DNA from 2 places in the Cytobacillus sp. FSL R5-0377 genome. Region 1 is predicted to be linked to the other one. Evidence: a T-box and tRNA genes for the amino acid it is inferred to sense, from the RefSeq annotation. Region 1 holds a T-box; the other holds one or more tRNA genes.
The links. The T-box of region 1 lies ahead of glyQ (glycine--tRNA ligase subunit alpha). A T-box ahead of a tRNA ligase gene usually reads a tRNA of that ligase, here a tRNA-Gly.
Positions count from the first base shown of each region.

Region 2: it has a tRNA-Gly gene. The T-box ahead of glyQ (glycine--tRNA ligase subunit alpha) is inferred to sense a tRNA for this amino acid. The anticodon was not compared.

Region 1 is NZ_JBBORA010000001.1:3,693,967-3,698,395, forward strand. It holds gene era (GTPase Era) at 1-669, shown strand, start outside; gene NSQ49_RS18775 (YqzL family protein) at 827-970, shown strand; gene recO (DNA repair protein RecO) at 1,001-1,753, shown strand; T-box leader at 1,825-2,007, shown strand; gene glyQ (glycine--tRNA ligase subunit alpha) at 2,109-2,999, shown strand; gene glyS (glycine--tRNA ligase subunit beta) at 2,992-4,429, shown strand, end outside.
Region 2 is NZ_JBBORA010000001.1:1,366,922-1,371,350, reverse strand. It holds gene NSQ49_RS06845 (Gfo/Idh/MocA family protein) at 1-277, shown strand, start outside; gene NSQ49_RS06840 (Gfo/Idh/MocA family protein) at 289-1,338, shown strand; gene NSQ49_RS06835 (sugar phosphate isomerase/epimerase family protein) at 1,335-2,303, shown strand; tRNA gene NSQ49_RS06830 (tRNA-Gly) at 2,640-2,713, shown strand; gene NSQ49_RS06825 (B3/B4 domain-containing protein) at 2,833-3,501, opposite strand; gene queG (tRNA epoxyqueuosine(34) reductase QueG) at 3,876-4,429, shown strand, end outside.

The DNA.
Region 1 (4,429 bases):
GCCCAAAACACTCTAAAAGAAGTGGATGTCATCCTGTTTATGGTAAATGCCCAGGAAGGCTTTGGACGCGGTGAAGAATTCATACTTGAGAAATTTCAGTCAGTCCGAACACCCATTTTCCTTGTAATCAATAAGATTGACCAGGTACATCCTGATGAACTGCTTAAAATTATTGAGTCTTACAAGGAAAAGTACGATTTCAGCGAAATTATCCCCATTTCTGCGTTAGAAGGCAATAATGTAGAGACGCTGTTAGGACAGATTAAAAAATATATTCCCGAGGGGCCGCAGTTTTATCCTGCTGATCAAGTAACAGATCACCCAGAGAGATTTATTGTTTCCGAACTGATCAGGGAAAAAGCCCTGCATTTAACAAGGGAGGAAATACCGCACTCGCTGGCTGTAACTATTGATAAGATGGAGCGCCGCGAAGACAAGGATGTTGTTCATGTCATGGCTACGATCATTGTGGAACGTGACTCCCAAAAAGGCATAGTGATTGGAAAGCAAGGGAAAATGCTTAAGGAAATCGGAAAAAGAGCAAGGGTGGATATTGAAAATCTTCTTGGATCACAGGTTTTTCTAGAGCTTTGGGTTAAAGTTCAGAAAGACTGGCGCAATAAAATGTCTCAGCTCCGCGATTTTGGCTTCCGTGAAGATGAGTACTGAACCAGCCCTAATTAAAGTATTATCCATTTCTGGTTTATATGCATACAGGTTATTGACAATATTTTCGTCTCATGATTTTACAAAGACAGGCTATGATATAGATAAATGTATTGGGATAAAGAATTGCTAGTTGAATAACTGAAAGGTGGGGTTTTCGATGATGGATTTTACCTGGAGAGTGTTTTCCCAGACAGGAAATATTGACACATATCTTCTCTTCAAGGAGCTAGAAAAGGAAACTCAGGATATACCCGGCAGCAATGATGAAGAGCTAGCAGAAGCTGATTTTCCCATCTCATAGGTTTGTCGAAAGACAGGGATGGTGTCACGGTTGCTTGATAAATGTGAAGGCATCGTCATCAGGACAACTAATTACAGTGAAACAAATAAAATTGTTACTTTATATACCCGTGAATGGGGAAAAGTTGGTGTGATGGCACGAGGAGCGAAAAAGCCGAACAGCAGACTTGCTGCTGTCACCCAGCTTTTTACATACGGAAACTTTTTAGTTCAGCGTGGAAGCGGTCTGGGCACCCTGAAGCAGGGTGATATGATTTCATCCATGAGATCAATTAAAGAAGATATTTTTCTGACTGCTTATGCAAGCTATATTGTCGATTTGACTGATAAAAGCAGTGAGGATAAGAAGCCTAACCCATTTTTGTTTGAATTGCTGCATCAAACGCTAAATTTAATAAATGAGGGATATGATCCGGAAATTCTCACCAATATTTATGAAATGAAAATGCTGAATGGTCTGGGTTTATATCCTGTTCTGGATCAATGTACTGTCTGCGGAAGCACTGACGGGCATTTTGTATTTTCAATCCGGGAAAACGGACTCATTTGCCACCGCTGTCTTGACAGGGATCCTTATCATTATAAGGTATCACAGGCGACCATTAAGCTGCTGCGCCTGTTTTATTTTTTTGACTTGTCCAGGCTTGGCAATATTTCTGTTAAGCCCGAAACCAAGGCTGAATTGAAAAAGATTATCTCTGCTTATTATGAAGAGTATTCCGGCTTATCCCTTAAGACTAAAAAGTTTCTTAATCAAATGGATAAGTTTAATGATCTTATGTAAAGCGTTCCCTTGGCTTTTTGCTTAAGATTGACAATCCAAGGTGATTCCGCTATGATTCAAATTAATAAAATATTATTGCAGTGAAGGAGAAGAGTACTTAACTTTTTTCATTAAAGCGAACCCGGGACAGTGGAAGCCGGGTATGGATGGTTAAGGAAGGGCGCTCTGGAGCAATATTGTCTATCGACAACAAAGAGGCTGCGGTAAAATCGCAGCAAATAGGGTGGAACCGCGGGTAAACTCTCGTCCCTATGCCATGTGGCATAGAGACGGGAGTTTTTTATGTTCACTGAAACACGGAAGCCCTGTGATAGATAGCTGCTAAATTTATAACAAATTAAGAAAGAGGTGTCCTATGAATATTCAAAACATGATATTAACGCTTCAAAAACATTGGTCTGAACAGGGGTGTATCCTAATGCAGGCTTATGATACTGAAAAAGGCGCAGGTACAATGAGCCCCTATACATTTTTAAGAGCGATCGGACCAGAACCGTGGAATGTAGCTTATGTAGAGCCTTCACGCCGTCCTGCTGATGGCCGATATGGTGAAAATCCAAACCGGCTTTATCAGCATCATCAATTTCAAGTGATTATGAAGCCGTCGCCGGATAATATTCAGGAGCTGTATCTTGATTCACTCAAAGCATTAGGCATTGATCCGCTTGAACATGACATCCGGTTTGTAGAAGATAACTGGGAAAATCCTTCTCTGGGCTGCGCGGGCTTAGGGTGGGAAGTGTGGCTTGATGGAATGGAAATAACACAGTTCACATACTTCCAGCAGGTAGGCGGATTGGAATGCAAGCCTGTGTCTGTTGAAATTACATATGGTATCGAAAGGCTCGCCTCTTACATTCAGGATAAGGAAAATGTCTTTGACCTTGAATGGACAGAAGGATTTACGGTTAGGGACATCTTCCTGCAGCCGGAGTTTGAGCATTCGAAGTACACATTTGAAACATCGGATCAGGAAATGCTTTTCAATTTGTTCAACATCTACGAGAAGGAAGCACATAGGCAAATGGATGAAGGGCTTGTGCATCCAGCTTATGACTATGTTTTAAAATGCTCTCATACTTTTAACCTGCTTGATGCAAGGGGAGCGATCTCTGTGACAGAAAGAACAGGCTATATTGCAAGATGCCGGAACCTGGCCAGAAAAATAGCCAAAACCTTTTACGAAGAGCGGGAAAAACTTGGCTTCCCAATTTTAAAGGATAAGGAGGAAGGGTCTCATGAATAAGAAAGATCTTCTGCTGGAAATTGGACTTGAAGAAATGCCTGCCAGATTTGTCACTAATTCAATGAATCAGCTTTCAGATAAAGTGAAATCATGGCTTTTGGAAAAGAAAATATCTTTTGACGAAATCAGCGCTTTCTCCTCTCCACGCCGTTTGGCTGTTCTTGTTACGGGAGTGGAAACTGCCCAGGAGGACATTAACGAAGAAGCAAAAGGACCTGCAAAAAAAATCGCGTTAACCGATGACGGTGAATGGTCAAAAGCTGCTATTGGATTTAGCCGGGGTCAGGGAGCATCTGTTGAAGATATATACTTTAAAGAAATTAAGGGTGTTGAATACGCGCATGTAAGCAAATTCATAAAAGGGCAGGAAACAGCTGCACTGCTGCCTGAACTTCAGCAGATTGTTACATCGCTATCATTTCCGAAAAATATGCGCTGGTCTAACCAGGAGCTGCGCTTTATTAGGCCGATCAAATGGCTTCTGGCATTATTCGGAAGTGAAGTCATACCATTTTCAATCACTAATGTTCAGACATCTAACCTTACAAGAGGACATCGTTTTCTTGGGGAAGAGATTGAAATTAACAATCCCTTTGACTATGAAAAGTCCTTGCTGGCACAATATGTCATTACTAATCCTCAGGAAAGAAAAAATGCTATTCTCTCGCAGTTGGAAAAAATTGAAGAAGAGAATGATTGGGTGATTCCTGTTGATGAAGAGTTATTGGAAGAAGTAAATAATCTTGTTGAGTATCCAACAGCATTATATGGAAAATTTGAAGAGGAATATCTGGAGCTTCCGGAAGAGGTTTTGATTACCTCGATGAAAGAACATCAGCGCTATTTCCCGGTAAAGTCCAAAGAGGGCAGGCTTCTTCCTTACTTTGTTACAGTTCGAAATGGATCTCATGAACATTTGGAAAAAGTGGCTAAGGGAAATGAAAAAGTATTGCGGGCAAGACTTTCTGATGCGGCTTTCTTTTACAGGGAAGACCAAAAAACGGAAATCGCATCATCGCTCGAAAAACTTAAAAGCATTGTGTATCATGAAGAAATTGGAACACTTGCTGAAAAGGTAGACCGTGTCCGCCTGCTGGCAGCGAAACTGAGCGGGAATCTTGGCTTCAGTGATGAAGCGAAAGCAGTGACAGACCGTGCCGCTGAAATCAGCAAGTTTGATCTTGTTTCACATATGGTTTATGAATTTCCTGAGCTCCAAGGTTTTATGGGAGAAAAATACGCCCTGCAAAAAGGTGAAAAAGAAGCTGTGGCGCGTGCAATTAATGAACATTACATGCCGCGCAATGCAGAGGACCAGACGCCAGCAAGTGATGCCGGTGCAGTACTTTCCATTGCTGAGAAGCTGGACACAATTGTGTCATCCTTTGCAATTGGAATAATCCCAAGCGGTTCCCAGGATCCATATGCCT
Region 2 (4,429 bases), 2.3 Mb from region 1:
CTATGGTGAGAAAGCCATTTTAAGATTAGAAGATGATCCTTTGCACTCTCTCATTGTTCAGTATGCTAACGGTGAAACAGTGAAGTATGAGCTCGGCGGAATTCAGACTAATGAAGAAGGCGGGCAAAAGAGTTCAGGTGTCATTGACCATTTTGTTGAAAGTATACTAAAAGGCCAGGAGCCTGCCATCCCTGGATCTGAGGGGATGAAATCGCTCCAAGTGATTCTAGCTGCCCTTGAGTCAAGTGAAACAAAGCAGATTGTCAGAATTAATTGAGGTGTACCCCCATGATGAAACTTCGGATCGGAATTATCGGTGCTGGAGGAATTGCCCAATCCAGGCATATTCCAGTTTTATTAAAACTTTCGGATAGTGCTACCATAACAGCTATCTGTGATGTGAATGAGGATACAGCAAAGCTTGCTGCCAGGAAGTTTGGAATTAGCCGCGTTTTTACAGATTATAAGGAAGTATTCACTGAAACAGATGCCGTAGTCATTTGTACACCGAATAAATTTCATGCTGAAATTACCGTTGCTGCACTGGAGGCTGGGCTGCATGTTTTGTGTGAGAAGCCGATGGCGATGACAGCAGCCGAATGCAGGAAAATGATCGAGGCTAGAGACAGGTCCGGGAAGGTATTGGCCATTGCCTATCACTACCGGTTCATGAAAGAGGCACAGGCTGCCAAAAAGCTCATTACAGAAAATGAAATTGGCATTCCGTTTATAGCCAGAGCAAGAGCCATGAGAAGAAGAAAGGTGCCTGGCTGGGGTGTTTTTACCAATAAAGAACTCCAGGGCGGCGGAAGTTTGATAGATTACGGCTGCCATTTGCTTGACCTCTCGCTTTGGCTTCTTGGTAACCCGGCCGAAACGGAGGTATCCGGTACAGCATACAACACGTTAAGTAAAATGCCTGATCAGGTGAATCTATGGGGAAGCTTTGACCATCAATCCTTTGATGTAGATGATCATGTGACAGCTTACATAAAATTTGCGAATGGTGCTTCCCTGCTTTTTGAAACTTCCTGGTCTGCCAATATTGAAAAGGATGATGAAAGCCTCAGTCTTTCGGGGCAGCTTGGAGGAATTGATTTATTCCCCTTCCGTTTGAATCAATCTAAATATGGTATGCTCCTGAATACACGTTCAGAATGGCTCCCGGGAGAAGATGACTATGCATTAACACAGGCACGGAACTTTATTAAAAGCTGTTTGGGAAAGGAAGAGTTTATGGTTAAAGCAGAAGAAGCTCTGCAGACAACCAGAATTATTGATGCGATTTATAGCAGCAGCAAACAAGATAATAGTAGTAGCCAGGAGGGGATTTTGTGAAGCTCGGCGTATTTACAGTATTATTTGCTGACAAAAATTTTGAGGATATGCTCGATCATGTGAAAGCTGCAGGTCTTAAGGCTGTGGAAATCGGAACGGGTGCATATCCCGGCAACGCTCACTGCAGACTGCAGGAGCTATTGGGAAGCGATGAAGTCCGGGAGGATTACCTGAATAAGGTTTTATCGAGGGGGCTTGAAATCAGTGCATTCAGCTGCCATGGCAACCCGATTTCACCTGATAAAGCATTTGCTGAGGAATCTGATCGCGTACTATACGACACGATTAAGTTAGCCAGCTTAATGAATGTTCCAGTTGTGAACTGTTTTTCCGGGACTGCAGGTGACGGGGAAGAGGCCAGGCATCCGAATTGGCCGGTCGCTCCGTGGCCAAATGAGTATGGAGAAGTGCTTAAATGGCAATGGGAGGAGAAACTCATTCCTTATTGGAAAAAAGCCGGGCAGTTTGCCAAAGACCATAATGTGAAAATCGGGCTCGAGCTGCATGGTGGATTCCTTGTACACACTCCCTACACACTTTTAAAATTAAGGGAAGAAACATGTGACGCCATTGGGGCCAACCTGGACCCAAGCCATTTATGGTGGCAGGGCATTGACCCAGTTGCAGCCATAAAGATACTGGGAAAAGAAAATGCCATTCATCATTTTCATGCAAAAGACACCTATATTGACCAGGAAAATGTCAATATGTATGGGTTAACGGATATGCAGCCGTATGGCAACGTACAGACCAGGGCGTGGACCTTCAGGTCAGTAGGATGCGGACACAGCCTGCAGGAATGGTCTGATATGATGAGCGCACTGCGCACATTTGGTTATGACTACGTTGTCAGCATTGAGCACGAAGACCCGCTGATGTCCATTGAAGAAGGGTTTACAAGAGCCGTAAGGAACCTTAAGTCCATTTTAATCGAAGAACAGCCATCGGAAATGTGGTGGGTATAAACAGGGAGGGAAAACCCCTCTCTGTTTTTTCGACAATTTTTTTAAAAAAGGGGTTGACCATTTACGCTGAATTTAGTACTATTAAATAGTTGATTCGACACAATGTTTATTTTGCTGTAGAGAAAAATCGACATTCTATTTAATCATAATTACGTTAATGATTAAATATAAATAAACAAATGCGGGTGTAGTTTAGTGGTAAAACCTCAGCCACGAGCGATACTTCCATGAATCAGCTTCGAGTTGCCTCGACGCATAGGCTTCCTTGAAAAAGCTCTTAGAGGAAGAGGCATGAAAGTACGGGAAAAAATAAGCAGGCGGTAACTTCATAATAATGCGGGTGTAGTTTAGTGGTAAAACCTCAGCCTTCCAAGCTGATGATGAGGGTTCGATTCCCTTCACCCGCTCCATACATAGCCAACGCAGTGTTTCGTTCAACAAGAACGAGGTATTGCGTTTTTTCATTTTCATGGCTATATAAAAAATCGGGCGGCATCCGCAGATCCCACTCGATTTTTTATAGAAGTGTTTAACATCCAATGACCTTAAAGCTTCCTTCTCCCCCGTGCACTTGAGTGTACATGTTCATTAATGACTCAACCATTTTTTCGGCCATATTAGTTTCCAGAGAAGGGCGCAAATAAACAATTTGCACGGCATTTTTAGTCTGTTCCGTGACAGCTGTTCTTTCAGAGTCCACAAACGGACTGCCAAAGGGGCCTGCTATATCTTCACTGATTATTAAATTGGCAAGAGAATTGGGTCTTCCGTTTAAACCGTTATATTCTTCGCTTTCTTTGCCAAACCTGATAGTCAATGGACCTGAAAGCTTATCAGCATCATATACGCCGATTGGTATTTGATATTCCAGGGAAAAGAAGTTGTTAATATCTATGGAGCTGTTGACCGGCTGCAGGTAATTTTGTTTTTTTATTCTTCTGTACAGTGCTTCTGCAGAGTGGCGGTAACGATTTGGATCTTTGCCTGCTGTTTTGAAAATCTGTCTCCATTCATTGATTCCTTCCAGATCTGTAACACTCTTGTCCTCTAAGTCAAAATAAATGGATTCCTGAAATAACTGGAGTCGGCCCTTTACCATTTGAGGAGACTGTCCGACTTCTATATTTTTATATATAATAAATCCAATTTTAAATTGGGGAATTAACCTGCACAACTCGGGAGCAATTATAATTTCCAAGCTTTCCACCTCCAAAATTACTTTAAAATAGTTTATCATAATAAGCGGTGATTCAATAAATATTAGACTTTCAGGTACCTATCACCCGTGATGGGTGAATAAAAGGTATCTAACCAACGCTTTGACACCGTCTATTTTGACTTTCACCAAATAAAGGGCCCAAAACGAGCGCTCAGACGCACCATATATTCACTTTAGCGGAGTAAATGGTAACTAATCAGAAGTTTGACGCAGTTAATTTTCCAAAGCCGAAAAAAAGCAGTCTTACACGCATCTTATATCCCTTTTGTCCGAATAAAAGGTATCTGCCACCAACGTTAATACAGCACGTTTTCATATAAAATTTCATTTTCATACAGAAAGGAGGTTATCCAATGGACTTTACACAATTCAAGCAGGAAGTGATTGAGTACAGCAAGACAATTGGCATTGATAAAATCGGTTTTACAACAGCAGGCACTTTTGATGAAATGAAGAATAGACTGATTCGCCAGCAGGAGCTTCAATATCAGTCAGGGTTTGAAGAACCTGATATTGAGAAAAGGGTGAATCCCGGTCTGCTAATGGATAAGCCGAGATCCATTATCTCAATTGCGGTTGCTTATCCTTCCAAAATGAAGGTAAGGGTTGTCAGCAAAAGAGGTGAACGAAGGGGGATATTCTGCCGGGCTTCATGGGGAAAAGACTATCATCATATCCTTAGGGAACGTCTTCAGAAGCTTGAGGAGTTTATTCAGTCAAGAATTCCTGAGGCCATATGCAAATCCATGGTGGATACAGGAGAGCTGGTGGACCGGGCTGTAGCGCAGCGTGCCGGAATCGGCTGGAGCGGAAAAAACTGTTCCATCATCACACCGGAGTTCGGATCATATGTGTATCTCGGAGAAATGATAACAAATCTGCCTTTTGAGCCTGATATGCCATTGGA